DNA from 4 places in the Sinorhizobium numidicum genome. Region 3 is predicted to be linked to each of the others. Evidence: predicted binding sites of a transcription regulator. Region 3 holds the regulator's gene; each other region holds the start of a gene.
What was found. The regulator PhoB, encoded in region 3, activates phosphate uptake and scavenging genes when phosphate is short. The targets are predictions, from matches to a motif close to TGTCATNNANCTGTCAT.
Positions count from the first base shown of each region.

Region 1: a site for PhoB is predicted at 4,409-4,425, ahead of PYH37_RS21095 (UDP-2,3-diacylglucosamine diphosphatase). Genes of this name have one in related genera too.
Region 2: a site for PhoB is predicted at 2,822-2,838, ahead of PYH37_RS17490 (esterase-like activity of phytase family protein). Genes of this name have one in related genera too.
Region 4: a site for PhoB is predicted at 4,024-4,040, ahead of PYH37_RS17135 (esterase-like activity of phytase family protein). Genes of this name have one in related genera too.

Region 1 is NZ_CP120368.1:2,063,493-2,071,468, forward strand. Features, by position in the region: gene PYH37_RS21080 (ABC transporter permease) at 1-988, opposite strand, end outside; gene dgcA (N-acetyl-D-Glu racemase DgcA) at 1,225-2,208, shown strand; gene PYH37_RS21090 (MFS transporter) at 2,160-3,383, opposite strand; gene PYH37_RS21095 (UDP-2,3-diacylglucosamine diphosphatase) at 3,512-4,357, opposite strand; gene PYH37_RS21100 (NADP-dependent malic enzyme) at 4,536-6,848, shown strand; gene PYH37_RS21105 (LuxR C-terminal-related transcriptional regulator) at 7,023-7,760, shown strand; gene PYH37_RS21110 (acyl-homoserine-lactone synthase) at 7,915-7,976, shown strand, end outside.
Region 2 is NZ_CP120368.1:1,333,961-1,341,936, forward strand. Features, by position in the region: gene lon (endopeptidase La) at 1-2,008, shown strand, start outside; gene hupB (DNA-binding protein HupB) at 2,231-2,503, shown strand; gene PYH37_RS17490 (esterase-like activity of phytase family protein) at 2,956-5,151, shown strand; gene PYH37_RS17495 (MarR family winged helix-turn-helix transcriptional regulator) at 5,231-5,704, opposite strand; gene PYH37_RS17500 (methyl-accepting chemotaxis protein) at 5,888-7,729, opposite strand; gene PYH37_RS17505 (hypothetical protein) at 7,894-7,976, opposite strand, start outside.
Region 3 is NZ_CP120368.1:524,312-532,287, forward strand. Features, by position in the region: gene pstB (phosphate ABC transporter ATP-binding protein PstB) at 1-682, shown strand, start outside; gene phoU (phosphate signaling complex protein PhoU) at 738-1,448, shown strand; gene phoB (phosphate regulon transcriptional regulator PhoB) at 1,655-2,338, shown strand; gene PYH37_RS13615 (GcrA family cell cycle regulator) at 2,504-3,022, opposite strand; gene PYH37_RS13620 (aspartate aminotransferase family protein) at 3,439-4,638, shown strand; gene argF (ornithine carbamoyltransferase) at 4,715-5,632, shown strand; gene PYH37_RS13630 (Hsp33 family molecular chaperone) at 5,927-6,922, shown strand; gene apaG (Co2+/Mg2+ efflux protein ApaG) at 6,928-7,320, opposite strand; gene PYH37_RS13640 (CDP-alcohol phosphatidyltransferase family protein) at 7,433-7,976, shown strand, end outside.
Region 4 is NZ_CP120368.1:1,261,481-1,269,456, forward strand. Features, by position in the region: gene PYH37_RS17125 (RNA degradosome polyphosphate kinase) at 1-974, shown strand, start outside; gene ppx (exopolyphosphatase) at 986-2,509, shown strand; gene PYH37_RS17135 (esterase-like activity of phytase family protein) at 2,581-3,939, opposite strand; gene PYH37_RS17140 (DUF2000 family protein) at 4,138-4,545, shown strand; gene PYH37_RS17145 (adenylate/guanylate cyclase domain-containing protein) at 4,551-5,615, opposite strand; gene rnd (ribonuclease D) at 5,784-6,935, opposite strand; gene PYH37_RS17155 (multicopper oxidase family protein) at 7,016-7,976, opposite strand, start outside.

The DNA.
Region 1 (7,976 bases), 1.5 Mb from region 3:
AGGGCGCCTTGATCATGCCCGCCGCCACCGACGAGAAGTCGACGGCTTCCTGCAGTCGCGCCAAAAACGTCGGAATCGTGATACCCGAGTAGCTCCAGGCGACGAGGGCAGCGCCGGTGAGCGCGGCGAAGTTCGCGATGATCGTCAGGAGCGGCAGTGCGACCGTCAGCGCCACGAGTCGCGGAAAGACCAAGACTCCGACGGGGCTCAGCCCCATGACCTTGAGTGCGTCGACCTCTTCACGCATCTTCATGGAGCCGATTTCGGCCGTGATCGCGCTGCCCGATCGGCCGGCAATCATGATCGCCGTCAAAAGCACGCCGATTTCCCGCAGTTGCAGAATGCCGACGAGATCGACGACGAAAATTTCAGCGCCGAAGGAGCGCAACTGAAAGGCGCCCTGCTGCGCGATGATGGCGCCGATCAGAAACGACATCAGCGTGATGATCGGCACGGCCATCACGCCCATGCGGTCGATCTGGTGGACGATCGCGGCCGGTGATACGCCGGCATGGCGCCCCAGCTTGAGCTGCGCGCCGCGGACCGCCGAGCCCAGGATGAACATGGCCGCAAAGATATCGGTCCATATCGATACCACCAGCTCGCCGAGCGGCGCAAACAGCCGCTGGAAAAGCGGTGACATTGCGGTGTCTCGTTCGGGCTGGCGCAATTCGGTCGGCAACGCCCTGACCAATTCGATATAGCGCTGCCCGCCGCCGGTGAAACGGACCTCGCCGCCGGCCTCGCTGCCGATGCCGTTTATGAAGCGCCGAATGATCCAGGCGCCCGCCGTATCCATCGCGGTGATGCCGGAAAAATCGATCTCATTCTGCCCTCCGACGGGCTTTCTAAGCCGCTTCAATTTGGCGGCCATGGCCTCCGCGGTTTCGTGGCGCCAAACGCCACTGAACACATAGCGACGACCGGTTCCCCCGGCGCCCTCGTCGAGGACGACATCGGCAGCGATCTGGGACTGTTGGCTCGTCACGTGATCTTGGTCTTCCCGGGTTGCTCTTGCATAATCTCTTTAAACCAGATTCGACCCAAGGACAAAATTATTGCAGAAATTCAAAGTCGTACATCGGACCTTGTGCGACTGAAAAGACACAACGTGCTGTAAGGCTCGACGTCACCACGTCATAAAAGGTCGCATTGCCGATGTCATCCAACGATATCGCCAGAACGGCACCAACCCGCAGATCAGGCGCGGCGGAGAAGATTTAAATGCCAATTTCGCTTACCGTAGCCGTCGAGCACTTTCCAATCGCCGGCACTTTTACGATTTCACGCGGCTCCAAGACGACTGCGAGCGTCGTCACCTGCCGAATCAGCGACGGCGCGGCGTCTGGTCGCGGTGAATGCGTACCCTATGCACGCTACGGCGAATCGATCGAGTCGGTCCTGGCCGAGATAGAAGCCATCCGTTCACTGATTGAAGATGGGATGACCCGCCCCGCCCTGCAGCAGACGATGAAAGCGGGTGCGGCTCGCAATGCCGTCGACTGCGCTCTCTGGGATATCGAATCGAAGCAAAGCCGCAAATCCGTCGCCGCGCTTGCCGGCGTCGCCGACCCCGCACCCTTGACGACAGCCTACACCATCTCGCTTGCCGAGCCTGAGGAAATGATGGCGCAGGCAGCGAAGTTTGCCCACCGGGCACTCCTGAAGGTAAAGGTCGGCACGGCGGACGATGCGTCGCGTATCCGCGCGGTCCGGACCGGCGCGCGGGATAGCAAGATCATCCTCGATGCCAATGAAGGTTGGACGGAGGACAATCTCGCCGCCCATTTCGCCATCTGTGCCGAGAACGGCATTGCGCTCGTTGAACAGCCTCTGCCGGCGGGCCGGGATGAAGCACTTGCCGCCATTGCCCGTCCGGTGCCTGTCTGCGCAGATGAGAGCGTGCATGCCACCGAAGACTTGAAAGGCCTTCTCGGGCGGTACGATGCGGTCAACATCAAGCTCGACAAGACCGGCGGTCTGACCGAGGCGCTCCGGATGCGTCGCGCGGCCGAAGCCCTTGGGCTCAAGATCATGGTCGGCTGCATGGTCGGCAGTTCGCTTGCCATGGCGCCGGCGGTTCTGGTGGCCCAGGGCGCCGATTTCGTCGATCTCGATGGACCGCTGCTGCTTGTGGAAGACCGCAGTCCCGGCTTGCGCTACGAAGCCTCCCTTGTCTTTCCGCCCGATGCCAGCCTCTGGGGCTGAAGAAACCAGCCGGCGAAGGCAAAACAGCAGCCGCCGAACGCGACGACCGACATCGAATAGAAGCCGGCAACCCCGTACCAGGCGTAGAAATAGCCGGAAAGAAAGGTGAATATCGCCGTGAAGATGCCTGTATAGAAGAAGTAGAGCCCCTGCGCAGAGGCCTCCTGCTCCTCGGCGACCCGCTCCACCAGCTTGTGCTGCATGCCGGTATGCATGATCGCGTAGGTGAAGGCATGGAAGCACTGCAGAACGAAATAGCCGGGAAAGCCTAGGTCCATCGGAAAGATCAGCCAGCGCACGACTGCCAGCAGACAGCCGGAGAAGATCATCGCCCAAACGCTGAAGCGCCGGATGATCGCCTTGGCGAGGAAGAACATCAGCACTTCCGCCGCGACACCGGCACTCCAGAGAATGCCAATCTGGGTGCCACTGTAGCCGATATGCTGCCAATAGATCGCCGAGAAAGCAAAAAGCATGGCATGGCTGCTGTTGACGAGGGTAACGCCGATCAAAAGCAGCTGCAGATCGGTTTGGCGCAAGGATTGCGGCGGCGGTTCAGTCAGCGCCGTGATCGGCGACGGGCGGCGGGGCCGGCCGATCCGCGGCGCCGCGAAAGCCATCAGGACGGTGAGCCCGAAGCCGACGGCCATCGCCGGCAAGACCATTGCCCCGCCGAACAGACCCATCATCCAGCCGCCGAGCATGGTGGCACCGATGAAGGCGATCGATCCCCAGACCCGCATATGCGCGTAATCGAATCCCCAACGCCTGACGCCCGAAAGCGCGATCGCCTCTACGATCGGCAAATAGGGCGAATAGACTGCCGATTGCAGCGCATAGATCACCAGCACCGGCCAGAAGTTCTGCGCGAAGAAGAGAATGAGAGCCGTGGCCAGAGACAAGATCCCGGACCAGATCAGGACGATGGTGCGCTCACCCAGCCTGTCCGCCAGCAGGCCCGCCAGGGGCGCGGTGATCACGCGAACGAACATGGGAAGGGCAAGCACCACGCCGATCTCGAAATCGGTCATTGAAAGCGTGCTGAGCCAGACCGGAAAATAGGGCATCGCGAAACCGTTGACGATCAACGGTGCGCAGAAGAGCAGCGCGATGCGGAGCGCAAAATGACGCGGCGGAGGCCCCACGACAATGGGGAGCGCAGATGAGGGAATCATGGGAAGACCTGATGGCTATCCGCAACCTCTAGCACAGCCGAGCGGCCGCTCGCCATAAGCTAGTTTTCGCCACATGCAGGCAGCGCCGACGAATGGAGAGGCTTTCCGTGGCCTCTCCCTCCCGATTGTCAGGCCGCCTGCTGTGCGAGAACCTGCGCCAGCATTTTCTCGGCTTCGCCCGAACTTTCCGTGACAGTCGCGTCGCCGCGCATTCTATGCCAGGTGATAAGCTCCATCGTCCCGTCGTGATGCTCGCCGATCGCCGTGCAGCTTTCGACCCAGTCGCCGGTGTTGATGTAGCGGATTTCGTCGATATCCTCGATCACGGCATGATGAATGTGGCCGCAGATCACGCCCTGCGCGTCGTGGCGGCGAGCCTCCTCGGCTACGACCTTCTGGAACTCGCCGATGAAATTCACAGCATGCTTGACCTGAAGCTTCGCCCACGACGAGAACGACCAGTAGGGCATGCCTAGCCGCCGGCGTATCGCCGCAAGACCTATGTTGATTGCGATGGCCGTGTCGTAGGCCCAGTCGCCGAGATAGGCGAGAACTCGCGCATTGCGTACGACGACGTCGAATTCGTCGCCATGCAGCACGAGATAGTTCCGCCCGTCCGCCGCCCGATGCATGTAATGTTGCGCCACCTCGATGCCGCCGAAATGGACGCCCGGAAAATCCCGCATGAATTCGTCGTGATTGCCGGGGATGTAGATAATGCGCGAACCCTTGCGCGCCTTGCGCAAGAGCTTCTGGACGACGTCGTTGCAGGGTTGCGGCCAATACCAACTGCGCTTCAGCCGCCAGCCGTCGACGATGTCGCCGACAAGGACGATCGTCTCGGCCTCATGATGCCGCAGGAAATCGAGCAGGTAATCCGTCTTGGCCGCCTTCGAGCCCAGATGGACATCGGAAATGAAGAGTGTTCGCAGTTTGCGAACCGGGTGGTGTCGGGATGCCGATGCCGCAGCCATGCCAGCCTCGCCTTGATTGAGCCGTTTAATGACCGTCAAAACCAGACTCGTGTTTCAGGAAGATGACACGAGATCCGGAAGCAACCACTCGACCCGCGCAAAAGAACCACGGTGAAACTGTACGCCGCGGGCTTTTCGTGCCAAAAGGCCTCGATCTTGAACTCAAGGAATGCAAGGCATGAACACGGGCGACAAAGTGAAATCCGAACCGGCTCCCGCAAGCGGTGACATCGATCAGCAGGCACTTTTCTTCCATCGCTATCCTCGCCCCGGCAAGCTCGAGATCCAACCGACCAAGCCGCTCGGCAACCAGCGCGACCTGGCGCTCGCCTATTCGCCCGGCGTTGCCGCGCCCTGCCTCGCAATCAAGGACAATCCGGAGACGGCTGCGGATTTCACTGCACGCGCCAACCTCGTCGCCGTCATCTCTAACGGCACTGCGGTCCTCGGCCTCGGCAATATCGGGCCGCTCGCATCCAAGCCGGTGATGGAAGGCAAGGCGGTGCTCTTCAAGAAATTTGCCGGCATCGACGTCTTCGACATCGAGATCGATGCACCGAGCGTCGAACGCATGGTGGAGGTCATCTCGGCACTGGAGCCGACTTTCGGCGGCATCAATCTCGAGGACATCAAGGCGCCGGAATGCTTCGAGGTGGAGCGGCGTCTGCGCGAGCGGATGGAGATACCCGTCTTCCACGACGACCAGCACGGAACCGCAATCATCGTCGCCGCTGCTGTTCTCAATGGGCTCGAACTCGCCGGCAAGGATATCGCCAAGGCGAAGATCGTCGCCTCCGGTGCCGGGGCGGCAGCGCTTGCCTGCCTCAACCTGCTCGTCACGCTCGGCGCCAAGCGCGAGAACATCTGGGTCCACGATATTGAAGGCCTCGTCTACAAGGGACGCGAAGTTCTGATGGACGAGTGGAAGGCCGTCTATGCGCAAGACAGCGATAATCGGGTACTCGCCGACAGCATCGGCGGTGCGGACGTCTTCCTTGGGCTCTCGGCCGCTGGCGTCCTCAAGCCGGAACTGCTCGCCCAGATGGCCGAAAAGCCCCTGATCATGGCGCTCGCCAATCCGACCCCTGAAATCATGCCGGAAGTCGCGCGCGCCGCGCGGCCGGACGCAATGATCTGCACCGGACGGTCGGACTTCCCGAACCAGGTCAACAACGTCCTCTGCTTCCCGCATATTTTCCGCGGCGCGCTCGACTGCGGCGCGCGCACCATCAATGAAGAAATGAAGATGGCCGCCGTGCGGGCAATCGCCGGGCTTGCGCGCGAGGAGCCGTCGGACGTCGCCGCCCGCGCCTATTCCGGCGAGACGCCGATCTTCGGACCGGACTACCTCATCCCCTCGCCGTTCGATCAGCGGCTAATCCTGCGCATCGCCCCGGCCGTCGCCAAAGCCGCTGCCGAAAGTGGTGTCGCCGCGCGCCCGATCCAGGATTTCGACGCCTATCTCGACAAGCTCAACCGCTTCGTCTTCCGGTCCGGCTTCATCATGAAACCGGTCTTCGCCGCAGCCAAGAACGCCGCCAAGAGCCGTGTGATCTTCGCCGAGGGCGAGGATGAACGGGTGCTGCGCGCGGCCCAGGTGCTGCTGGAGGAAGGCACCGCCAAGCCCATTCTGATCGGCCGCCCGCAGATTATCGAGACCCGCCTTCGCCGGTACGGCCTTAGGATCCGGCCCGATGTCGATTTCGAAGTCGTCAATCCGGAAGGCGATCCGCGCTACCGCGACTATGTCGACGACTACTTCGCTCTCGTGGGCCGCCTCGGCGTCATCCCAGAAGCGGCCCGCACGATCGTGCGCACGAATACGACAGTGATCGGCGCGCTGGCAGTCAAACGCGGCGAAGCGGACGCGCTGATCTGCGGCGTCGAAGGCCGCTACAGCAGACACCTGCGCGATGTCTCGCAGATCATCGGCAAGCGATCCGGCGTGCTTGATTTTTCCGCGCTCAGCCTGTTGATCTCGCAGCGCGGCGCAACCTTCTTCACCGACACCTATGTGAGTTACAATCCGACTGCTGAACAGATTGCCCAGACGACCGTGATGGCGGCGGGGGAAATTCGCCGCTTCGGCATCACGCCGCGCGCGGCGCTCGTCTCGCATTCGAACTTCGGCTCGCGCGATTCCGAAAGCGCGTTCAAGATGCGCGCCGCTCTCCAGCTCGTCCGCGAGCTTGCGCCGGACCTCGAAGTCGACGGCGAGATGCACGGCGACGCGGCGGTGTCGGAAATTCTGCGGCAGCGCGTGATGCCGGATAGCACCTTGAACGGCGAAGCCAACCTCTTGGTCTTCCCCAATCTCGACGCGGCCAATATCACGCTCGGAGTGGTCAAGACGATGACGGACAGTCTGCATGTCGGCCCGATCCTTCTCGGCTCGGCGCTGCCGGCCCACATCCTTTCGCCGTCCGTTACCTCTCGCGGCGTCGTCAACATGGCGGCGCTAGCAGTCGTCGAGGCAAGTTACCCCATTTGAGGCAGGATGCTCTCCCAAAAACCGTCGAACGGCCGGTTCGACGGTTTTTTCTTGCTCAAAATTCAACCTGAGATTGATAACAAGGCATGGATGCAGCGTTTACGAAATATAGCACTAGACAAAGCTTGCCCCCGAAACCATGCTTATTATAGGGGCAAGATTCGGTGTTGCGGCATGACTAATCAACAGGCTGTCCTCGATCTGCTGGACATCGTGGAATACGGAGGCTGCGCCGAACCGGAGCGGTTCTTCGCCTTGATGCGCCGCACCTTCAACATCGCGCATCTGCTCTATCTCGAGGCCGAGCCTCTTGCCGATGGCCTGAAAGTTTGCCGGCTACACCATACCTTCGGCGCCTATGCCGCCGAGATCTACCTGTCGCGAGCTCTCTATCGGATCGATCCGATCCTGCGGCTCGCTCTTGGCGGCGTACGGCCAGTGGAATGGGCGACGGCGCGGCGGCGCTTTCCGGAATGCGAGCCGCTGTTCGAGGCGGCTGAGGAAATCGGCCTTTCGACCGAAGGGGTGGCGCTGCCGCTGCCGTCGCCTGCCGGCCGTATGGCGCTCTTGGCGATCAATGCCAACATGTCGCCGGCGGAGTGGTCGGCCTATCGCCGTTGCCACCTGCGCGACTTCCAATTGGCTGCCAATCTGTTTCACGCCTCCATGCTGGAACATGCGGCAATGGCCGGGGCGATCGATGAGCGGGATATGCGACTAACGGGCCGCGAGACCGAGGTTCTGACGTGGTCGGCTGCCGGCAAGAGTTATTGGGAAATCGCGACAATCCTCGGCATCTCCGAGCGCACCGTTCGCTTCTTCATGACCAATGCGCGGCGCAAACTGAATGTCGTTTCAAATACCCAAGCGGTCGCGCAAGCCGTCCGGCATGCTTTGATCCCCACGATCTGACGGGTGGCTTCCTGCCGGTGGCACGGTATTTTGGGCAAAGGCCCCCCAAATCTAGTGGGAAAAAATGCGAGATTAAACTGTCACTACCGACAGTTACATATGTCACAAGAGCCTGACAGCATCTGTCCATCGCGCAATAACGATGGAGCGACAGATGATCAGGATAGTGAACGGAAACGCTCGCGGGCAATACCCGCAAGCGATCGACGAAATGTT
Region 2 (7,976 bases), 810 kb from region 3:
TGCTGAATTCGAGAGCTATGTAAAGCTCAACAAGAAGATTTCGCCGGAAGTTGTCGGCGTCGCAAGCCAGATTGAAGACTATTCGAAGCTCGCCGACACCGTCGCATCGCACCTCTCGATCAAGATCGTCGAGAAGCAGGAAATGCTTGAGACGACCAGCGTGAAGATGCGTCTCGAAAAGGCGCTCGGCTTCATGGAGGGCGAGATCTCGGTCCTGCAGGTGGAAAAGCGCATCCGTTCGCGCGTCAAGCGCCAGATGGAGAAGACGCAGCGCGAGTACTATCTCAACGAACAGATGAAGGCGATCCAGAAGGAGCTTGGCGACAGCGAGGACGGCCGCGACGAGATGGCCGAAATCGAAGAGCGCATCGCCAAGACGAAGCTCTCCAAGGAAGCCCGCGAGAAGGCTGACGCCGAGCTGAAGAAGCTGCGCCAGATGAGCCCGATGTCGGCGGAAGCAACCGTCGTGCGCAACTATCTGGACTGGCTGCTTGGGCTGCCCTGGGGCAAGAAGTCGAAGATCAAGACCGACCTCAACCATGCGGAGAAGGTGCTCGACACCGATCACTTCGGATTGGACAAGGTCAAGGAACGCATCGTCGAGTATCTTGCCGTGCAGGCGCGCTCTACGAAGATCAAAGGCCCCATCCTGTGCCTTGTCGGCCCTCCGGGCGTCGGCAAGACCTCGCTCGCCAAGTCGATCGCCAAGGCGACCGGCCGCGAGTACATTCGTATGGCGCTGGGCGGCGTTCGTGACGAGGCCGAAATCCGCGGTCACCGCCGGACCTATATCGGCTCCATGCCGGGCAAGATTGTGCAATCGATGAAGAAGGCAAAGAGGTCCAATCCGCTCTTCTTGCTTGATGAAGTCGACAAGATGGGCCAGGACTTCCGCGGCGACCCGTCTTCTGCGCTGCTCGAAGTGCTCGATCCGGAACAGAACTCGACCTTCATGGACCATTACCTCGAGGTCGAATACGATCTCTCGAACGTGATGTTCATCACCACGGCGAACACGCTGAATATCCCGGCGCCGCTGATGGACCGCATGGAGGTGATCCGTATCGCCGGCTATACCGAAGAGGAAAAGCTGGAGATCGCCAAGCGGCACCTGCTGCCGAAGGCGATACGCGACCACGCGCTGCAGCCGAAGGAGTTCTCAGTCACGGACGGCGCGCTGATGGCGGTGATCCAGACCTATACGCGTGAGGCGGGCGTCCGCAACTTTGAGCGCGAACTGATGAAGCTTGCGCGCAAGGCGGTAACGGAAATCCTCAAGGGTAAGGCCAAGAAGGTCGAAGTGACGGCCGAGAACGTCAACGATTACCTGGGCGTGCCGCGCTTCCGCCATGGAGAGGCCGAGCGCGACGATCAGATCGGCGTCGTCACCGGACTTGCCTGGACCGAGGTCGGCGGCGAACTGCTGACGATCGAAGGCGTGATGATGCCCGGTAAGGGCCGCATGACCGTTACTGGCAACCTGCGCGACGTGATGAAGGAATCGATTTCCGCAGCGGCATCCTATGTCCGCTCGCGTGCGATTGATTTCGGCATCGAGCCTCCGTTGTTCGACAGGCGCGACATTCACGTGCACGTACCCGAGGGAGCGACGCCGAAGGATGGTCCGTCTGCAGGCGTTGCCATGGCAACGGCGATCGTCTCGGTCATGACCGGCATACCAATCTCCAAGGATGTCGCGATGACCGGCGAGATCACGCTCCGCGGTCGGGTGCTGCCGATCGGTGGCCTGAAGGAGAAGCTGCTGGCAGCTCTGCGGGGTGGCATCAAGAAGGTGCTGATCCCCGAGGAGAACGCCAAGGATCTCGCCGAGATCCCGGATAATGTGAAGAATAGCCTCGAAATCGTCCCGGTCTCGCGGATGGGTGAGGTGCTCCAACATGCGCTGATGCGGCGTCCCGAGCCGATCGAATGGGACCCGGCAAACCAGCCGGCCACGCTTCCGGCCGTTGATTCGCAAGATGAGGCGGGGGCGTCAATCGCCCACTAAGGAAGCACCGGAAAGGACCGGGACTGTGTCCCGGTTGCGCCCTTCGAACAGAAAAACAAGGAAGACCGGCCTTTTGCCGGTCTTTTTTGTTGTAAAAGCATCCTGCAACCCTTGCATTCCAAGGGATTAGGCGCAATTGGGAATGGCAAGACGTGGGCGGTGCGCATGCCGCCCCGGCTTAACAAGACAGTCGTTTCGAACCAGTATGAAAGGGGTGGAAACATGAACAAAAATGAGCTCGTGTCTGCCGTTGCTGAAAAGGCCGGACTTTCCAAGACCGACGCGTCGTCTGCAGTCGACGCGGTTTTTGAGACCATCCAGGCTGAGCTGAAGAACGGTGGCGACATTCGCCTCGTCGGCTTCGGCAACTTCTCCGTAACGCGCCGCGAAGCCTCCAAGGGCCGCAACCCGTCCACGGGCGCTGAAGTTGACATCCCGGCACGCAACGTGCCGAAGTTCACGGCCGGCAAGGGCCTCAAGGACGCCGTCAACTAATCCGGCGCCTCGGGTTCCGACGGGACCCGAGGGAACATCAATTCGCACGCCTTTTATTGCCGTTTCCATCGAGAGATGGCGGAATACAGGCAGCAGATAGGTTCATGTTTCATCTGCTTAAGTCACGCTGAACGGCGCTGGCCGCAAGCAGATCAATTGAGGCCCGGTTCGTCCGGGCCTCTTTTCGTTTGGGCTCTCCCCTACAGAGCCGTGCTTCTCTTCGGACGCACGAAGGTCGCTGTAACACTTTGAACTGCTGCATGGTTTTAGCCATAGATCGGTTCCGATTTAAGGAACCATGCAGTAGGTCGCTGTCGCTGTCATCGGGCTGTTACAGGACGGTTGCAAAAGCCTCCCATCCGGGCCCGTGAGGCGATCCAGCGATTCGGGATGCCAACAGCGGTGCGCGCCCGCCCTCCCGGCGGCGCGGGTGCCGGCATAAGGAGGGACAAATGAAGCCATTTTCCATCACCACAGCATTGGCCGCCGCGCTCGTCGCATCGACGGCATCGACGGTAAAGGCCGAGCAGGTTTTCAATCGCATCGCATCCTTTGCAGTCGTCGACAACTTGCCGGAGGGCGCCGACCGAAAGGCAGCGACATCCGCCGAAATCATAACCGCCAGCGAAGACGGTAAGACGCTGATTTACTCCGACAGCCCCGGCAAGCGCATTGGCTTCGTCGATATAACCGAGGCGAAGGCACCGAAGGCTGGCGGAACCGTTTCTTTCGACGGAGAGCCAACTTCTGTTGCCGTTGCAGGCGCGAAGGCGCTGGTGGCCGTCAGCACGAGCGAAAGTTTCACCACACCCTCCGGCTTGCTGGCGGTGGTCGATATCGCCAGCAAGAAGGTTGAAGCAACCTGTCACCTTGGCGGTCAACCGGATTCGGTGGCGGTCGACAAGGAACGCACCCTTGCCGCGATCGCGATCGAAAACGAGCGCGACGAGGAGGTGAATGACGGGCAGATCCCGCAAATGCCGGCAGGCGATCTGGTGATCCTTTCGCTGAAGGACGGCGTCGCGGATTGCGCGACGGTCAAGCATGTGACGCTGACCGGCCTCGCCGATGTGGCCGGCGAAGATCCGGAACCGGAATTCGTTGCATTCAACGGCAAAGGCGAAATTGCCCTGACGCTGCAGGAAAACAATCATATCGTCATCGTCGACGGCAAATCGGCGGTCGTGAAGACGCACTTCTCCGCCGGCACGGTGGACCTCGAAAACGTCGATACCAAACGCGACGGCGCTATTTCATTCAAGGGCAAGCAAATGGGCCGCAAGCGCGAGCCGGATGCGGTGAAGTGGCTCGACGATAACCGCCTGGTAGTTGCCAACGAGGGCGACTACGAGGGCGGTGCGCGTGGTTTCACCATCTTCGACAGGACCGGCAAGGTCCTGTTCGAGTCCGGCGCCAGTTTCGAACACGCGATCGCGGCGATCGGTCACTATCCGGAGAAGAGATCGTCGGCGAAGGGCATTGAGCCCGAAGGGCTGGAAGCGGCACGGTTCGGTGATGACGATCTCTTCTTCGTCCTGTCAGAGCGCGCTTCGGTCGTCGGCGTTTATAAGCACACAGGAGCCGAGCCGGAGCTGCTCCAGCTCCTGCCGTCCGGAATTTCACCAGAGGGTGCGGTGGCGATACCCGGGCGCAATCTGGTGGCAACCGCCAACGAGGTCGATCTCGTCGAGGATGGTGGTGCGCGGGCGCATGTGATGATTTACGAGCGCGGCGAGGGGGAAGTTGCCTATCCGCAGATAAGTTCGTCCGAAAAGGACGGCCTGCCCATTGGCTTCGGTGCGCTCTCGGGGCTTGCGGCAGTTCCGGACAAGCCGGGCTTTCTCTGGGCGGTCAGCGATTCCGTCTTTTCGGCACAGCCAACGATCTTCACCATCGACGCATCACGGAAGCCGGCGCTGATTACGGAGGCGCTCCCGATCACCCGCGACGGTGCTCCTGCCCAGAAGCTCGACATCGAGGGAATCGCGAATGATGGAGAAGGCGGTTTCTGGCTCGCCTCCGAAGGCAATTCCGACAAGCTCTACAGCCACGCGCTTTTCCATGTGAACAAGAAGGGCGAAATCAAGAACGAGGTTGCCCTGCCGGAAGAGCTGCGCTCCAACGAGGTTCGTTATGGCTTCGAAGGCATCGCGACGGTAGGCGCGGGAGACGATCAGGTTCTCTGGATGGCGGTGCAGCGCGAATGGAAGGATGACGGGAAAGGCTTCGTCAAACTCGTCTCCTACAAGCCCACAACCAAGGAGTGGGGTGCCTTGCGTTACCCGCTCGAAAAATCGGAAGGTGGCTGGGTCGGCCTCTCGGAGATCTCCGTCCACGGCAACTACGCCTATATCCTCGAGCGCGATAATCTGATCGGCGAGGCTGCCAAGCTCAAGAAGCTCTATCGCGTCGCCCTTGCCGATCTCAAGCCTGCCGCGCTTGGGGCAGAGTTGCCGGTCATCAAGAAGGAGGAGGTCCGCGATCTCATTCCGGAATTGAAGGCGCTGAACGGCTATGTGGTCGACAAGGTCGAAGGCTTCGCGGTCGATGCCGCTGGAAACGGCTACGTCGTCACCGACAATGACGGCGTCGACGACTCCTCCGGCGAAACACTGTTCTTCTCCATCGGTGCGATCGACGCGATGTAGGCGTCAGGCCGGAGAAAAACGGAAGAGGCCGGAACATGATGTTCCGGCCTCTGCTCGTTTTGGAAGGTGATCTGCGACCTTAGCGTGCGACGGCGATCTCAGCCTCTTCGGCTTCTTCCTTGCGTTTGCGGATCTCGTCGGTCTTCTCGACGAGCTTACTGACGATGTCATAGAGTTGGTCGAGCTGCTCATCGTCGAGCGCCGAGAAGATCTCCTCGATAAGCTGCTTTCGGGGGTGCTCCGCGGCTTCAAGGACGACGCGGCCGATCTCGGTAATCGAGACGATTTTCGCACGGCGATCCTCTGGGTCCGGCTTCCTCACCACCAAACGGTCGCGCTCCAGCCCGTCGATCGCCTCGGTCACCGTTCGCGGCGCAAAGTTCAGTGCGCAGGCGATGTCCGTGGAGCGACAGGGGCCGAGTTTGCTCAGAAAGAACAGGAACTTGCTTCGGGCAAGCGATACGCCTTCCTCTGTCATCGACTCGTTAACCAACCGATGAACGCGATGATAAAGCTCGAACAGCTTGTCGGAAACTTCGAATGTCGTCTTCATGACCTATAAATGTATATGTTGAGGTGCCATGTCAAATGGCAGTAACACTATTGTTAGTTACAATTGCCGCATTTGTCGACAAAAACCTCCTAATTCTTTAGGCCTATCAGCTTCAGCAAAGACAAACGGCCCCCGATGTCGAGGGCTGCTTTTCTTCAAGCGAAGAATTGCTACCGATGGATGTTATGCAGCCCAGCGTGATGCTGCGCTTGAGCCATAACGGTGGGCGTGAGCGGAAGCCTCAGACAGGGTGAAGCGAGCGATGAGTTCGCGCAAGCGGCTGGCCTCCTGCGCCAATGTCGCGCTGGCCGCGTTGGCTTCCTCGACCATCGCAGCATTCTGCTGCGTGACCTGATCCATCTGATTGACCGCCGTATTGACTTCGGAAAGTCCCGCGGACTGCTCCTGAGCGGAAACAGCGATCGCATCCATATGTTGATTGATCGTAACGATGAAGCTTTCGATCGTGCGAAGAGCTTCGCCGGTCTCGCGCACGAGCCTGACGCCGCTTTCGACCTCGACGGCCGAGTTGCGGATCAGGTCCTTGATCTCCTTGGCGGCATTGGCAGAACGCTGGGCAAGCTCGCGCACCTCCTGTGCAACGACCGCGAAACCTTTGCCGGCGTCTCCGGCACGCGCGGCCTCGACGCCTGCGTTCAGCGCGAGGAGGTTCGTTTGGAAAGCGATTTCATCGATGACACCGATGATATTCGAGATCTGGCTCGAAGAGTGCTCGATCCGCCCCATGGCGTCGATTGCGCCGGAAACGATCGCGCCGGACTTGTGGGCGCTCGTGTTGGCTTGGCTGGCGATCGCCCGTGCCTCGTTGGTGCGCTTGGAGGCGCTGGTTACGTTGACGGTGATCTGATCGAGCGCGGCTGCGGTTTCCTCAAGCGAGGCTGCTTGCTGCTCGGTTCGCCGCGAGAGGTCGTCCGCGCTGTGGCTGACTTCGCGCGCGCCGCTGTCGATGCTGCCAGAACTTGCGGAAACTGCGGCGAGCGTATCTGCGAGCTGCGCGACGGCCTGGTTCAGGTCATGGCGCAGCGGTTCGAAATCGGGCGCAAAGGGTTCATTGAGCTGGAACGCGAGATCGCCGGCGGCAAGCCGCCGCAGGCCGCCTGCGAGCCCGGCCGTGGCTTCCCGGAGGCGTAGCTGTGCCGCAGCCTCGGCCTGCTGCGTCACCCTTTGGCGCTCGGCTTCGGCCTCGGCGCGCTGGATGCGCGCGTTTTCCTCGAGTTGAATATTGGTGATCGCCGCCTGGCGGAAAACCTCGACCGCCCGGGCCATTTCGCCGATTTCATCCTTGCGGGCACCGTAAGGGATAGCGCTTGCGCTGTCGCCTCCCGCGAGCTTCGCCATGGAGCTGGTTATGATTTGAATTGGTCGGGCAATGCCGCGTACGGCGTAGAAGATCGCACCGAGGATGATGACGGCGGCGAACCCGATCACGACGGTTTCGATGCTCACGATACGCTTATGCGTCGCCGCGCTCGCAGCAACGGCGGCCTCCGCGCCGGCAAGGTTCAGGGCGAGCATTTCCTTGATCGCCGCTTCGACCTTCTGTCCGGCTTCCCGCATCTCCACTTTGAAGACGCTTTGAGCTTTAATGTTCTCGAGTTTGTTCGAGAATTTCAGCATGCCTTCGGCGACCGAGAGATAGGCGTTGTATGTCGCATGCACTTCGTCGAGCGCTGCCTTGTCCGCATCGGAAGTCGCCAGGCCCGCATAGTCTTCTGCAAGTTTGTTGAAGCCGCCGACCACCTCGCCGATTGCCTTTTCGGCTGCCTTCTTCTCGAACGGCGTGTGTGAAATCAAGTGTCGCGCAAACGCCATCCGTGTGTCCGAGAGGCGCGTTTCCAGGGCGCGCGCTAACGAGACGCGCGGCAGCCAGCTCGCGGCAATTTCACTGTTTCGCTCATTCAACATCCGGATGCCGTTTATCGAGGAGGCGGCGAGCGCGGCGACGATCATGGTCACCAGAACAAAAAGGGCGATCAGCGTGTGCGATATCTTCAGGCGGGACATGAATAACTCCGGAATGGCGGCCGTCCGCGAACATTTTGAGAAGCGTTGTTCCGGCTCTTGATCGTCATGAAGGAGCGGATGCCGAAGCAGGAATCGTTCCGGTGCTGGGGACCTGTCGGGCGTTTCCCCAACCGGAACCTAGCGAGCAAGACGTTACAAAAGCGCTAATCGACAAAAATCAATGCGGCCAAATATTTGGCCAAAAACCGTTCCCGGATTTCGCCCCGGGCACCGATCGATGCCGCGG
Region 3 (7,976 bases):
CATCCGCGAAAACACGGTCACGGCCCTGATCGGCCCGTCCGGCTGCGGCAAGTCGACCTTCTTGCGCACCCTGAACCGGATGAACGACACGATCGAGAATTGCCGGGTTAGCGGCAGGATCACGCTCGACGAAGACGACGTTTACGATCCGAGCATCGATGTCGTTGAACTCCGCGCCCGCGTCGGCATGGTATTCCAGAAACCGAACCCGTTCCCGAAGTCGATCTACGAGAATGTCGCCTACGGCCCCCGCATTCATGGTCTTGCCCGCACAAAAGCGGAATTCGACGAGGTCGTGGAAACGAGCCTGCAGAAGGCGGGTCTCTTCAACGAAGTGAAGGATCGTCTGCATGAGCCCGGTACCGGCCTATCCGGGGGCCAGCAGCAGCGCCTCTGCATCGCGCGCGCGGTTGCCGTCAGCCCGGAAGTGATCCTGATGGACGAGCCGTGCTCGGCGCTCGACCCGATCGCAACGGCCAAGGTCGAGGAACTTATCCACGAGCTGCGCGCCAATTTCACGATCGTCATCGTGACGCATTCGATGCAGCAGGCCGCACGCGTTTCGCAGCGCACCGCCATGTTCCACCTCGGCAACCTCGTCGAGGAGAACGATACCGACAAGATGTTCACCAATCCGGATGACCAGCGCACCCAGGACTACATCATGGGCCGCTTCGGCTGATGCCGGAGCCACGTCCGAACGCAAAACCTGAACGCGCCTGCAAGGATCGCCGACCATGTCCACGCACATTATGTCCGCCTTTGACGAAGAACTGAAATACCTGACGCGCCGTATTTCGGAAATGGGAGGCCTCGCCGAGCAGATGGTGGCGGATTCCGTCCGAGCGCTGGTGAACTCCGACCTCGCACTGGCCCAGAAGGTGATTTCCGATGACGCGATGCTCGACGACGCGGAGCGTCAGATCGGCGAAAAGGCGATCATCACCATCGCCAAGCGCCAGCCGGTCGCCTCCGATCTCCGCGAGATCATGGGCTCCATTCGCATCGCGGCGGATTTGGAACGGGTCGGCGACCTCGGCAAGAACACTGCGAAGCGCGTCATCGCGGTCGCCGGCTCCGGAATCCCGCGCAAGCTCGCCCGCGGTCTCGAACACCTGGCCGAGCTTGCTTTGGTCCAGCTCAAGGAAGTTCTCGACGTTTACGCCTCGCGTTCGCCGGAAAAGGCAAACAGCATCCGTGAGCGGGACGAGGAGATCGACGCGATCTACACCTCGCTGTTTCGTGAGTTGCTCACGTACATGATGGAAGATCCGCGTAATATCACGCCTTGCACGCATCTTCTTTTCTGCGCCAAGAACATTGAACGCATCGGCGATCATGCAACGAATATCGCCGAAACGATCTACTACATGGCGACGGGTGCCCAGCCGGTGGGTGAACGGCCGAAGGATGACACGACCTCGACGCTGGGTTCGGTCACCGACTGAGCGCGGCTGAGCGTGCCACGGGGCATGCGTCAATCTTGCTCCGGTCGCGCTTCCGCACCGCACTGCCGTGGCACTCGCGTTCCAGCGGGATGAGGACAAGCATGCGCGGTTTTCCGCCCGCATCCCGCTCCAACTTATGAGGACCGATCGTGATTTTTGTTGTTTCGACCCAACTCATCGTGGTCCAGGTAAGGAGTCGTAGCTGAATGTTGCCGAAGATAGCAGTTGTCGAGGACGAGGAAGCGCTGAGCGTGCTGCTGCGTTACAATCTCGAGGCCGAAGGTTTCGAAGTCGATACGATCCTTCGTGGCGACGAGGCGGAAATCCGCCTGCAGGAACGCTTGCCCGACCTTTTGATCCTCGATTGGATGCTGCCCGGCGTCTCGGGCATCGAGCTTTGCCGCAGGCTGCGCCAACGACCCGAGACGGAACGTCTGCCGATCATCATGCTGACGGCGCGCGGCGAGGAAAGCGAGCGGGTGCGGGGTTTGGCGACCGGGGCCGACGACTATGTCGTCAAGCCGTTTTCGACGCCGGAACTGATGGCCAGGGTCAAGGCGATGCTGCGGCGGGCCAAGCCCGAGGTGCTTTCGACGCTTTTGCGCTGTGGAGATATCGAACTCGACCGCGAAACGCACCGCGTTCATCGCCGCAGCCGCGAAGTCCGCCTCGGGCCGACGGAGTTCCGTCTGCTGGAGTTCCTGATGTCCTCGCCGGGGCGTGTCTTCTCCCGTTCGCAATTGCTGGATGGCGTGTGGGGACATGACATCTATGTCGATGAACGCACCGTCGACGTGCATGTCGGCCGCCTGCGCAAGGCGCTGAACTTCTCCAATATGCCCGATGTGATCAGAACGGTGCGCGGCGCAGGCTATTCGCTGGAAGGCTGAGTTCTTCCCTCATCAGCTCTACTGCGTGGTCCTTAAATCGGAGCCGATCTAAGGATAAAACCATGCAGCAGTTCAGAGTGCCGCAGCGACCTTTGTGCGTCTGAACGGCGCCGTAGGTAAGAAAAAGGGGCCGCATGGCCCCTCTTCGTTTGACTTTGCGAAATCCTAGCGGATACGCCGGCGCTCGGCGGAAGGCTGATAGGCGAGCCGCGCATGATAGCTGCAATAGGGCGAGGCTTCCGGTGAGTCGTTGCCGCAGAAGTGAAACTCTTCCTTCAACGGGTCGCCGATCGGCCACTTGCAGGTGCGCTCCGTGAGTTGCGTCAGCTCGAGGCGGCGCGACATCGGCACAACAACGTTCGGAGCGAGGGCGAGATTCTGGTCGGCCACCAGATCGACCGCAACTTCCTCCTTGAGCACGGTTGCGCCGGCAGTGCGGGTGACGGTCCGGGTGGTGACGCGCGCGGCATAGTTCGGCGCGCGGGGTGCCGATGTGGTCCGCTTCGGACGAGCCGCGGCAGTCGTGCCGCCGGCCTTGGCGCGGCCCGGCAGGCTCAGCCGGTGCACCTTGCCGATGACCGCGTTGCGGCTGACACCACCCAGCTGCGCCGCAATCTGACTGGCGCTTAGGCCCTCGGACCATAGCTTCTTCAGTTTCTCCACCCGCTCGTCAGTCCAGTTCATCTGCACTCTCCGTTCTCGGCGTTGGGATGGCAGAATCCATCACCGGCCTCCGGAAAAATCCCGGAGTTACAACGCGATAACACTTTTGGTGACTAGGTCCGCCGCATGCGTCTAGTAATTGAATATTAACCTACTGGCAGGGTGACTCCGTGGCAAGAGTCGCGGGAATCGCGCCGAATCGTTTTCGCACTTTTCCCCAACTTGCTGTCGGACCGTTGCATTTTTGCAAGCCCTGCCGAGCGATTTTTTCGCGCTGCGGAATCGGCGCCGGCGAAGCGGCTGCAAGCCTTGGTTTTGTTGACATTGCGGCGTGAAATGGGAATAGTGCCTGCGCCGCCGCAAGGCGGCATTTTTGATTTTATCGGACCGGATATGTCCGATAGCAAATGCCGACAGATCGGAAGGAGAAGTTCGCCATGGCCGCAACAACGCCGCTCTACGACACCTATTTGCGCGCGCCGTTGCGTTTCGAGCGAGGCGAAGGCGTTTGGCTGATCGCAGAAGACGGCACGCGCTATCTCGACTTTGCCGCCGGCGTCGCCGTCAATTCGCTCGGCCATGCCCATCCGCATCTTGTCGAGGCGTTGAAGGCACAGGCCGAGAAGGTCTGGCATCTTTCCAATCTCTATGAGATTCCGGGGCAAGAGAGCCTGGCGCGTCGGCTGACGGCGGTGACTTTCGCGGACCGGGTGTTCTTCACCAATTCGGGCGCGGAGGCGCTTGAATGTGCGATCAAGACGGCGCGCCGCTATCATTTCGCCAAGGGGCACCCGGAAAAGTTCCACATCATCACGTTCGAGGGCGCCTTCCACGGCCGCACGATTGCGACGATCGCCGCCGGCGGTCAGCAGAAGTACATCGAAGGTTTCGGACCGAAGGCGCCGGGCTTCTATCAGGTGCCGTTCGGCGATCTCGCCGCGGTCAAGGATGCGATCACCGACGAGACGGCAGCGATCCTGATCGAGCCGATCCAGGGCGAGGGTGGTATTCGCCTGGCGTCGAAGGAGTTTCTGCAGGAGCTGCGCGCGCTCTGCGACGAATTCGGCCTTCTGTTGATCCTCGACGAGGTCCAGTGCGGCGTCGGGCGTACCGGCAAGCTCTTTGCTCATGAATGGGCCGGTATCCGGCCGGACATCATGGCGGTCGCGAAAGGAATCGGCGGCGGTTTCCCGCTTGGAGTCTGCCTTGCGACCGACGAGGCGGCTGTCGCGATGGTGGCCGGTACGCACGGTTCCACCTATGGCGGCAATCCGCTGGCAATGGCAGTCGGTAACGCGGTTCTCGACGTCATCCTGGCGGAGGGTTTTCTCGACCATGTTCGCGACGTCGCACTCGTCTTCCGCCAGGGCCTCGCTTCGCTAAAAGATCGCTTCCCGGACGTGATCGAGGACATTCGCGGAGACGGGCTGATGCTTGGCATCAAGGCGAAGATACCGTCCGCCGACCTGCTGCAGGCGATCCGGGCCGAGAAGCTGCTTGCCGTTCCGGCGGGCGAAAACGTGTTGCGCCTGCTGCCGCCGCTGATTACGACCGCGGCGGAGGCCCGAGAAGGGCTGGCACGGATCGAGCGCGCCGCCGAAGCGGTGAGAAGCAAAAGCGGCAATGCCGCAGCCTAGGTTATGCTGCGTTCGGGTTGAATCAGACCCGTAAGCGTGATCGATTCCCGGTTTTTACCACAGGAAATACAGTATTATGACTGGCACCAGACACTTTCTCGATCTCTCGGCCATGACGGCCGCCGACCTCCGGACGATCATCGACGATGCCCGCGTCCGAAAGACGGCGACCAAGGCCGGAACGGCCGAAAAGCCGCTCGCCGGCAAGATGCTCGCGATGATTTTCGAGAAGCCGTCCACGCGTACGCGCGTCTCCTTCGATGTCGGCATGCGTCAGCTCGGCGGCGAGACGCTGTTTCTCTCCGGGACCGAAATGCAGCTCGGCCGGGCCGAGACGATCGGAGATACGGCCAAGGTCCTGTCGCGCTATGTCGATGCAATCATGATCCGCACGACCGATCATCGTCGGCTGCTGGAACTGGCCGAGCACGCGACCGTGCCGGTCATCAACGGGCTGACCGACGACACGCATCCCTGCCAGATCATGACCGACATCATGACCTTTGAAGAGCACCGCGGGCCGGTAAAGGGCAGGACGATCGCCTGGACGGGCGACGGCAACAACGTGCTCCACTCGCTGATCGAGGGATCGGCCCGCTTCGGCTACCGGATGAACATGGCCGTGCCGCTCGGCTCCGAGCCCGGGGACAAGTTCCTCAACTGGGCGCGCAACAACGGCGGCGAGATCCTGCTTTGCCATGAGGCGGAGCAGGCCGTCGCGGGCGCCGATTGCGTCGTCACCGACACCTGGGTGTCGATGAACCAGGAACACCGCGCCCGCGGGCACAACGTCTTCCAGCCGTATCAGGTCAACGAAGCGCTGATGAAACACGCCGCGCCGAACGCCCTGTTCATGCATTGCCTGCCGGCACATCGTGGAGAGGAGGTCACCGACGAAGTCATCGATGGCCCGCAGTCCGTGGTTTTCGACGAGGCGGAGAACCGGCTGCACGCACAGAAATCGATCATCGCCTGGTGCATGGGCATCGTCTGAGGCGGCATTGGATCGTCCGGAGAACGCCGCCGCGATCGGGGCGGCACGGAAAGGCTATTGAATTCGCAGTGCCGCGACACGATCTAGGCGGCATGGGCGGTTGCGGCGATTGCCGCTTAGGACCGCTTACCACTGTGCGATTTGGCGACAGCGCGTTTGCGAGCGCCTCGGCGAGATGCACAGACCTTCTGGACAAATCCGTTCACAGCGGGATCAAATAAGATAACGGGCAGGTTGCGCCGGGGCACGTCAGTGTTTTCGGCGCGGCCCTCGCCCGGACACAAGGAGCAAGCGATGACAGAAACAGCACCGGGACTTGGTGAGTTCGATTTTGCCGGTGACGACCATGTCGTGCCCTTCCAGGTCGAAGAACTGGACGTACGCGGCCGGGCTGTCCAGCTCGGACCGATGCTGGACGCTATCTTGGAGCGGCACAACTATCCGCTGCCCGTGGCGCGGCTCGTCGCCGAGACAGTTGTACTGACTGTCCTGCTCGGCACATCGCTGAAATTCGAGGGCAAGCTGATCGTGCAGACGCAGAGCGACGGGCCGGTCGATCTCGTCGTCGCAGATTTTTCGACGCCGGATCGTGTCCGCGCCTATGCGCGCTATAGCGACGAGGCTTTGGCCGCGGCTGAGCAGGGGGGGCGCACGGAGCCGCACCAGCTTCTCGGAAATGGCATCCTCGCGTTTACCATCGACCAGGGCGCTCATATGCAGCGCTATCAGGGTATCGTCGAGCTTGACGGTGCGACGCTCGAGGAGATTGCAGGGGTTTATTTCCGCCAGTCGGAACAGATCCCGACCAAAGTACGTCTCGGCGTCGCCGAACTCCTGGATCGCGACGAGAACGGCAAGCCGCGGCACCGCTGGCGCGCCGGCGGCATGGTGGCGCAGTTCCTGCCCGACGCGCTGGAGCGGATGCGCCAGCCGGACCTGCCGGGGGGTGATGGCGACGAGGGTGACGACGAAGGTCTGTTCGAGGAGGACGATCTCTGGGCGGAAGCCAAGGTGATGGTCGAGACGATCGATACCGACGAGCTCACCGATCCGATGGTCGGCACCGAAAGATTGCTATATCGCTTGTTCCATGAGCGCGGCGTTCGCGTGTATCAGCCTCAGGCGGTCTATGATCGCTGCAGTTGCTCGCGCGAGAAGATTCGCAACGTCTTGGCGGGGCTCGGCAGCGACGATATCGAGAGCAGCATCGAGGATGGCCTGATCAAGGTCACCTGCGAATTCTGCTCCACCACCTACCGCTTCGAGGCGAGTGAAGTCCGGCCCCAATAGGCGCCTCAATTGAGGGTGCGGACAAGCCCGGGCGAGTCGAGCGAGAAGGCGGGGATCGCCACGTTGAAGGTTTCTCCGTCTTCCGCTTCCATGCTGTAGTGACCGAACATGACGCCGGACGGCGTGTCCAGCGGGCAACCGGACGAATATTCATATGTATCGCCCGGATTGAGCAGCGGTTGTTCGCCGATGACGCCCGGACCGCTCACTTCGTCAACCTGCCCGTTCTCATCGGTAATGTGCCAGTAGCGGGTCATTAGGCGAACCGCGACTTCTGAGTGGTTCGATATTACGATGCGGTAGCCCCAGACATAACGACTGTCATCGGGATCCGACTGTTCTTCCAGGTAGTACGGCTCTACCGTGACTTCTATGTCGCGAGTGAGTGCGCGATACATGTGCAATGCCCTGTTCCAAATCTGTTCGGGTATTCTACAGCAATAAGGTTTCGTCAAGAATAACGGCAAGATTACACGAATCGCATTCAAATTTCACGGAAGGCACAGGACGATGCTCGACGGCGCAGTGCGCAGGCGGCTGGAACCCATTCTGAACCGGCTCGGCATCGCACTCGCGAACCGCGGCGTAAGTGCCGATGCCGTAACGATTTCCGGCCTCTGCCTCGGCCTTGCGGCAGCCTTTCTCATTTCCTGGCAATACTATCTTGCGGGCGCCGTCCTGATCCTCGTCAGCCGCCTGTGCGACGGCCTCGATGGAGCGGTCGCGCGCGCGAGCCGCAAGACCGACTTCGGCGGTTTCCTCGACATCGTCCTTGACTTCGTCTTCTATGGCGCCATTCCGTTCGCCTTTATCATCGCTGATCCCGGCGCCAACGGCCTTGCCGGCGGACTGCTGCTCTTTTCGTTCTATGTCAACGGCTCGAGCTTCCTCGCCTATGCCATTATGGCCGAGAAGCGGGCAATGACGAGCGAGGTGCGCGGCGCGAAGTCGCTCTACTTCACGACGGGGCTTGCGGAGGCGACCGAAACCATTGCCTTCTTTCTAGCCTCCTGTCTCTTTCCCGGCTGGTTCCCGATGCTGGCGGTGATTTTCG
Region 4 (7,976 bases), 740 kb from region 3:
AGGCAGGCAAATCGGTTACCGCGCTGGTCGAACTCAAGGCGCGGTTCGATGAAGAGGCGAACATCCGTTGGGCGCGCGACCTCGAGCGCGCAGGCGTCCAGGTCGTCTTCGGCTTCATCGAATTGAAGACCCACGCGAAGATGTCGATGGTCGTGCGCCGCGAGGAAGGCAAGCTCAGGACCTATTGCCACCTCGGCACCGGCAACTACCATCCGGTGACGGCAAAGATCTATACGGACCTGTCATTCTTCACCTGCAGCCCGGTGATCGCCCACGACATCGCGAACATCTTCAATTTCATCACCGGCTATGGCGAGCCGGAAGCCGGCATGAAATTGGCAGTCTCGCCGCATACGCTGCGCCCGCGCATCCTCAAGCACGTCGAGGAAGAGATCGGCCATGCCGAGGCGGGTCGTCCGGCCGCTATCTGGATGAAGATGAATTCGCTGGTCGATCCGGAAATCATCGATGCGCTCTACAAGGCAAGCCGCGCCGGCGTGGAGATCGATCTCGTCGTGCGCGGCATCTGCTGCCTGCGTCCGCAGGTGCCGGGCCTTTCCGACAATATCCGCGTCAAGTCCATTGTCGGGCGTTTCCTTGAACATTCCCGGATATTCTGCTTCGGCAACGGACATGGGCTTCCCTCCGAGAATGCGCTTGTCTATATCGGCTCGGCGGATATGATGCCGCGCAATCTGGACCGGCGGGTCGAGACGCTCGTGCCTCTCATCAACCGGACTGTGCACGAACAGGTTCTATCGCAGATCATGCTGGGCAATCTCATCGACAACCAGCAGAGCTACGAGATTCTTCCGGACGGCACCTCGCGCCGCATGGAAGTCGGCAGGGACGCCGAGCCGTTCAATGCGCAGCATTATTTCATGACCAACCCCAGCCTCTCCGGTCGGGGTGAGGCTCTGAAGTCCAGTGCACCGAAGCTGATTGCCGGCTGGAACAGCGGCTGGCGCAAGTAAACTGGAATTGCATGGTCGAATCTGAAGCGCAGGGGCGTCTGCCCGGCATCCGCCCGGTTTCCGTCGTGGATATCGGGTCGAACTCCATTCGTCTTGTCGTCTATGAGGGACTCAGCCGCTCGCCGGCGGTGCTTTTCAACGAGAAGGTGATGTGCGGCCTCGGCAAGGGCATCGACGCGACCGGCCGCATGGAAGAGGAAAGCGTCACCCGGGCACTGAAGGCGCTGCATCGCTTTCGTGCACTGTCCGACCAGGCGCGCGCCAGTACCATGTATGTGCTGGCGACAGCCGCCGCGCGCGAGGCCTCCAACGGCCGCTCTTTCATCGAAAAGGCCGAGGCCATTCTCGGCCAGAAGGTGCGTATCCTAAGCGGCGAGGAGGAGGCCTACTTCTCGGCCATGGGCATCGTCAGCGGCTATTACGACCCGGACGGCGTCGTCGGCGACCTCGGCGGCGGTTCGCTCGAACTGGTCGATGTTGAAGGCAGGCACATCGGCGACGGCATAACGCTGCCGCTCGGCGGCATCCGCCTCTTCGAACACAGCAACGGTTCCTTGCTCAAGGCGCGGACATGGGTTCGCAAGTTCATGAAGGATGCGGAGGTTCTAAAGAAAGGGGCCGGGCGCACCTTCTATGCCGTCGGCGGCACCTGGCGATCGATTGCCAAGCTTCACATGGAAACGCGCAATTACCCGCTGCACATGATGCAGGGCTATGAGCTTTCCTACGATGAAGCCATGGCGATCCTGCCGGAGGTAATCGAGCCGAAGAACATCAAGCCATCTGCCTATGCGACGATCTCCAAGAGCCGCCGCAGCCTGCTGCCTTTTGGGGCCGTGACCATGCAGGAGGCAATTTCGATCATGAAGCCCGAGCGGATCTCGTTCTCGGCGCTCGGCGTGCGCGAAGGGTATCTCTTCTCGCTGCTTTCCGAAGAGGAACGCTTGCGGGATCCGCTGCTGACAGCGGCTCACGAAATTGCGATCCTACGGGCCCGCTCCCCCGAACATGCGCGCGAACTCGCGGAGTGGACTGGCCGGATGGTGCCTTTCTTCGGCGTCGAGGAAACCGAGGAGGAGAGCCGCTACCGGCAAGCTGCCTGCCTGCTGGCAGATATCAGTTGGCGGGCTCATCCGGACTATCGCGGCCTCCAGGCCCTGAACATCATCGCCCATTCGGCCTTTTCCGGCATCACCCATGCGGGCCGAGCCTACATTGCGCTCGCCAACTATTATCGTTTCGAGGGGTTGAATGACGATGGTGCCACCGGGCCGCTTACGGGGATCACGACGCCGCGCCTGCTGGAATTGGCGAAGCTGCTGGGGGGCCTGCTGCGGGTGGCTTATCTCTTCTCCGCATCGATGCCGGGTGTCGCGTGTCAGCTGACTTTGCGGCAATCGTCTCTTCCCGATGTCGATCTCGAATTCGTCGTCCCGGCCGCTTACTCCGGCTTCAAAGGCGAGCGCCTGGACGGTCGCCTCCAGCAACTCGGCAAGCTGACCGGAAAGAAACTCGCCTTCTATTTTGAGGAATGACCGCCTCAGACAGGAACGGACTGCCTGCGTGAAGGAAATGCGGCCGCACCGATCGCGCGGCCGCGTTTCTGTTATTCGGCGTTCAGGAATTCACCGGCTTCGAGCAGCACGAATTCGTTGTCGTCGGCCTTGTCGAGCGCCCGCCCGGCGGAGAAGGGCAGGTTGTTGTCGTTGCCGACGATGATGTGCGTTTCATTCACGCGGTCGACATTCTCGATCGTGACGAACGGCATGTCGTAATAGCCCTCGCCGCCGCCCTGGCGCCTCTTGTTATCCGGATCGGCGATTTTGAGCAGGTCGATGTAGCCGATCTTTCGCACGGCTTTGCCGAGGTTCTCGTCGCCCATCGCGATCTTGTAGATGCGCTTCACCTTCGAGCCGACAGCGAAGCAATCCGGCTTCGGATCCTTCGGGTCGGCACACGCCTTGTCAACGGTACCGGCGCCGTTGTCACGCTCGATCACCAGAGCCGTCCTTTCGTCAAGCATGTTGAAGTCGCCGATCGCCTCTCCGCCTTCTGCAAACGGATAAAGCCAGCTGCGCCCCGTCCAGTTCTTGCTCGCGACGTCGAGCTCGACAATGCGCAGTGCCGGCCGGCCGTCCGCCTGCTCGACCGTTTCGCTGTCGATCCAGAGCGGTCCCTCGAGCAGGCCGTAGAGCTTGGTGCCGTCCTTCGACAGCGCAAGTCCCTCATAGCCGCCCGAACGCTTCAGGTTGAAGGATGGCGTTTTCTTGGATGGGTCTGCCTGCAATGTCAGTGTCGGATTGTCCGGCGACATAACCGGCTTGCCCTCGACCATCGTCGGAATGACCTCGGTCAGCTTGCCGGTCGTGTCGAATTTCAGGATATAAGGGCCGAATTCCTCGCCGATGCAGAAGCCGTCGGCGACGGGCTGAATCGATTCGACATCGAAGTCGGCACCGGTGAGGTAACGTTTCGCCGAACCTTCCATGGCGATCGGGAAGGGGGCCTTGCGCTCGGGGTCGGAAAGGAAGACGGTCTCCAACGCCTCCACCTTGCCGGCGTCCCAGTCGATCTTTAGATGATGGAGCATCAGCATGGCGTCGGATGAGTTAAGCTTGTTGCCGAAGCCGTTGTCAGAAAGGCTCCAGAAGGTCCCGTCCCCCATCGATTTGATGCCGGAAAAGCCCTGCATCGGCTGACCATTGAACGGAAGCGACAGCCCGGTGGGCCGCACGCCGTCCTTGCCGGGCACGCTGCCGAGTGCGACCGCGCGCTTCCGGTCCGGCGTCGAGAACTTTCCCGAGGTTTTGAGGTACTCCGCCGCATCCGCGGGCGCTGAGATGAGGGTGTTGGCCGGAAGGATGGCGTGCGCCTTCAGCGCCGCCGGAAACACCTTTTCCTCGGCGAGCGCGGTGGTCGTCATCAAAAAGGTCAGCGCCGCGGCAGTGAAAAGAGATTTGGTCATGAAGTTCACCATGGGTTGGAGGTCAGGACCGATCCCCGATAGGCGGCTTTCATGACGGTCGCTTAATGCTTGTTTTACAGCCCCGTGAAGCTTTGATGACGGCTCGCGCCACCGGGGCTGCGCCCCGCACAAACGTTCAAGATCGGCCGCATCTCGCGCATTAAAATTCTGGACATAAACCCAAATCAGGCGGACCTCATGTTCGAGACGAAATTTGCGATTGTGCTGCGCGACGACCTTGCCGACTGGCAGAAGCTGAACGTCACTGCCTTCTTGGCAACCGGCATTGCCGGGCAGAAGCCGGACATTATCGGTGAGCCCTATCGCGACGAGGCGGGTAACGTCTATAACGCCTTGAGCGTCCAGCCGATCATCGTACTCTCGGCAGACGGCGCGACGCTAAGCGATATTCGAAGACGCGCCCTGGAGAGAAATATCCGGACCTCTCTCTACGTCGACGACATGTTCTCCACCGGTCATGACCGCGCCAACCGCGACGTTTTCTCGCGATCCGGACCAGATAATGGCGTAGTCACCGGCATCGCAATTCACGCCGAGAGGAAAATCGTCGACAAGGTCACCAAGGGAGCGAAGCTGCACGGTTGATCAAGTTAGACCGCGACGGTTGAAATCCGCGCTTCTGTTTTGTCGTCCCGCCGCAGGAGGCCGCGGGCGAGCGCGTGGACGCCGAGCCTCTGTCCGCGGCCCTTGACCTCGTGTTCCCCGAGGTCTTCGCTGCGGACGAAAGCGGGCAGACGCATGCGCCGGAGCAGGTCGGCGGAAATCAGCACCTGCCGATCGAGGGTTCGGCAGAAACCTTCAAGTCGCGCCGTCGTGTTTACCGTGTCGCCGAAATAGGTGATCTTGTGCTTGTCGACGCCAATCTCGGCGGCAACGATCATTCCGCCGTGCAGTGCCGCCCGCAGGCGCGGGACTTCGCCGTACTCCTTGCGCCAGTGATGCGCATTCTCATCGATCTGGTCGAGGATATCGAAAACGCAGCGAATGCAGGCGGCATCGGCGACGGCACGATCGAAGCGCCAAGTGATCACCGCCGCATCACCGACATAGTCGTGGATCGATGCGCCGTAGCGCAGCACCGGATCGGCCAGGGTCGCAAACAGCCTGCTGAGATATTCCTGCATCCTGAGATCACCGAAGCGCTCGGCGAACGATGTCGAGCCCGCGAGATCGACGAACAGGAATACGCGCTCTTCCTGCATCGGCTTGCGGTAGCGTCCGGTCAGCAAACTTAAGAAAACATCGCGGCCGAGCAGTTCGCGAACCCGCAGAACGAAGATGATGGGACCGGAAATGGCAAGAGCGTAGAGGAGTACATTGAGCGACGGCATCATCGCATCGCTCCAGCTCTGCTGAAGAAGGCCCGCCAGGTTTAGGACCAGACCCGCCGCGGCAAAGCCGACGTTCTCTATAGCAAAATAGACCACGACCGACGAGAACAGAAAACCCGGTGTCGAAAGGCCGTGGATCCTTCTGTAGAGACGTCGGAAAATGATGTGCCGTTCAAACGCGAGAACCGGCATGCAGATGAACACCGCATAGGTTGCGCCAATCAGCCACCCATCGCCATAGACTGCCCACGCATAGGCCACGCCGCTGCCCGCGACGATCAGCAGCAACAGGATGATCTCGAGCGTGGAAAATCTCCAGCGCATGCGCAAAAGCCTCAGAAACGGAAAACAGGCAGAGTGCAGAGTGACATGGATCGACGGGGCCGGCCCATGGCATGTGTGACCTGATCTGGCCTCTTGGCCGAATCAGCCTAACGATCCGTCCTGGCTACGACCGGATTCGGGCGGAAAGTTGTTGTCGGCCCGCGGCTTTCAACCGCCGATTTCCATCGCCTCGATCCTCTTGTCGACGAAGCGCAACGCCACCTCGCCGTTGATGAGCTTCAGCGCCATTTCGCCGAAAAGTTCTCGGCGCCAGCCCTTGAGCGCGCCGACATCGGCCATTTCGCCTTCGGCGGCGATTCGATCGAGATCATCGCTGTTGGCGATGATCTTGGCCGCGACGCCCTCTCTTTCAGCGATAAGCTTCAACAGCACCTTCAGCATTTCGCCCGCTGCGGCGGCACCCTCGCGCGCATGGTTCTGACGCGGCAGGCGCGGCAGTTCGGCTTTAGGAATCGCCAGGGCTTCGCCCACGGCCTCGACGAGCGCAGTGCCGGCGCTGGAACGCTCCCAACCCTTGGGAATCGTCCTGAGCCGCCCAAGTGCTTCCGCGTCCTTCGGCTGCTGCTGGGCGATTTCATAAATGGCGTCGTCCTTGAGTATCCGTCCGCGCGGCACATTTCGCGCCCGCGCCTCGCGCTCGCGCCAAGCCGCGACTTTCTGGAGCACCGCGAGCTCGATCGGTTTCTTGACGCGCATCTTCAGCCGCTGCCAGGCATTGTCAGGATGCAGATCATAGGTCTCGCTGCTCTCGAGGATCGCCATTTCCTCGGCGAGCCACGAGGAGCGTCCCTCGCGCTCGAGTTCCTTGGTCAGGTAATGATAGATATCCCTCAGATGCGTCACATCGGCGAGCGCATAGTCGAGTTGCTTGTCGGTCAGCGGCCTACGGCTCCAGTCCGTGAAGCGCGAGGACTTGTCGATCTGCTCGTTCTTGATGCGGCTGACCAACTGGTCATAGGAGACGCTGTCGCCGAAGCCGCAGACCATCGCCGCCACCTGCGTATCGAACAGCGGATGCGGAATGAGATTGCCGAGGTGGTGGATAATTTCGATGTCCTGACGGGCAGCGTGGAAGACTTTGACGACATCTGGGTTGGCCATGAGGGCAAAGAAGGGAGCCAGGTCGATCCCCGGCGCCATCGGGTCGACGATGACGGCCATATCCGAACAGGCCATCTGGATGAGGCAAAGCTCCGGCCAGAACGTGGTCTCGCGCAGGAATTCGGTGTCGATCGTAATAAAGCTTGAGCGGGCCAGCTGTTCGCAGGCGGCCTGTAGATCTGCTGTCGTTTGAATCATCGTATTTTAATTCACTGTGGCAAAAATGCGGCTTGAGCCTCCGTGTATCGTTTCGCGGCACCTGTCACAATGAAAAATTGTCAGACGACCCTGAAATAACCGGTCATGCCGGTCTTTTGATGCTCGATGATGTGGCAATGGATTACCCAATCGCCGGGATTGTCGGCGACCAAAGCCACCTCCGCCTGTTCGTCCGGCAGCAGCAGGATCGTATCGGTCGGCGGCGGCAGGAAGCTCCGCTTGTTCGAAGCGAGAATTCGGAAGCTCATGCCGTGGAGATGGATCGGATGCGCGTGCGGCGTGCGATTGGCGATCTGCAGGACGTAGCTCTTGCCGCGCGTCAATTCCTCGATCGGTGCTATCGGATCCGGTGTGTCGCCCGGCCACGGAACCTTGTTGAGTGCCCAGAAAGTATAGCCCAGTGAACCGCAGATCGAAGGCCTCGCCTCGTGCTCGGCCGTCGCCGTCAGTTCGATCGGGATAGGCTTCGCCGTCGAGAGATCCGCTTCGGCAACCGGATTGGCCGGAAGGGGGCCGATATCGCGCAGGTCCCGCTTCAGCGACGCTCCGGTGGCGCGGAAACTCGCGATGCTCCAGGGATGCGAACCGCGGAAGTTTCCGATGGTCACGCTAGCGCCTTCGCTCTCCGGCATGCGGATCGCGAGATCCATGCGCTGCCCCGGGCCGAGGTCCAGGCGATCGAGCGGGAAGGGGGTTCCGACCGGATTGCCGTCGAGGGCGATCACCTTCGCCTCTGCACCTTCGAGACCGATCGTGTAGATGCGCGTCACATCGGTGGCGGCAATTCTCACCCGGACGAGGCCACCGGCGGGAGCCTCGTAGGCCGGCTCGCGCCGCCAGTTCGCCGTCCTCAGCGTTCCATAAGTACCGCCGCGGGCCGCATCGCGAGGTTTGAATGGCGCGAGGAATTGGCCCTTTGCGCCGAGCCGCCAATCGCGGAGATTGAGAACGATTTCGGCGTCGAAGGCCGGATCTTCCGGGTTCTCGACCACAATCACGCCCGTCAACCCACTGCCCATC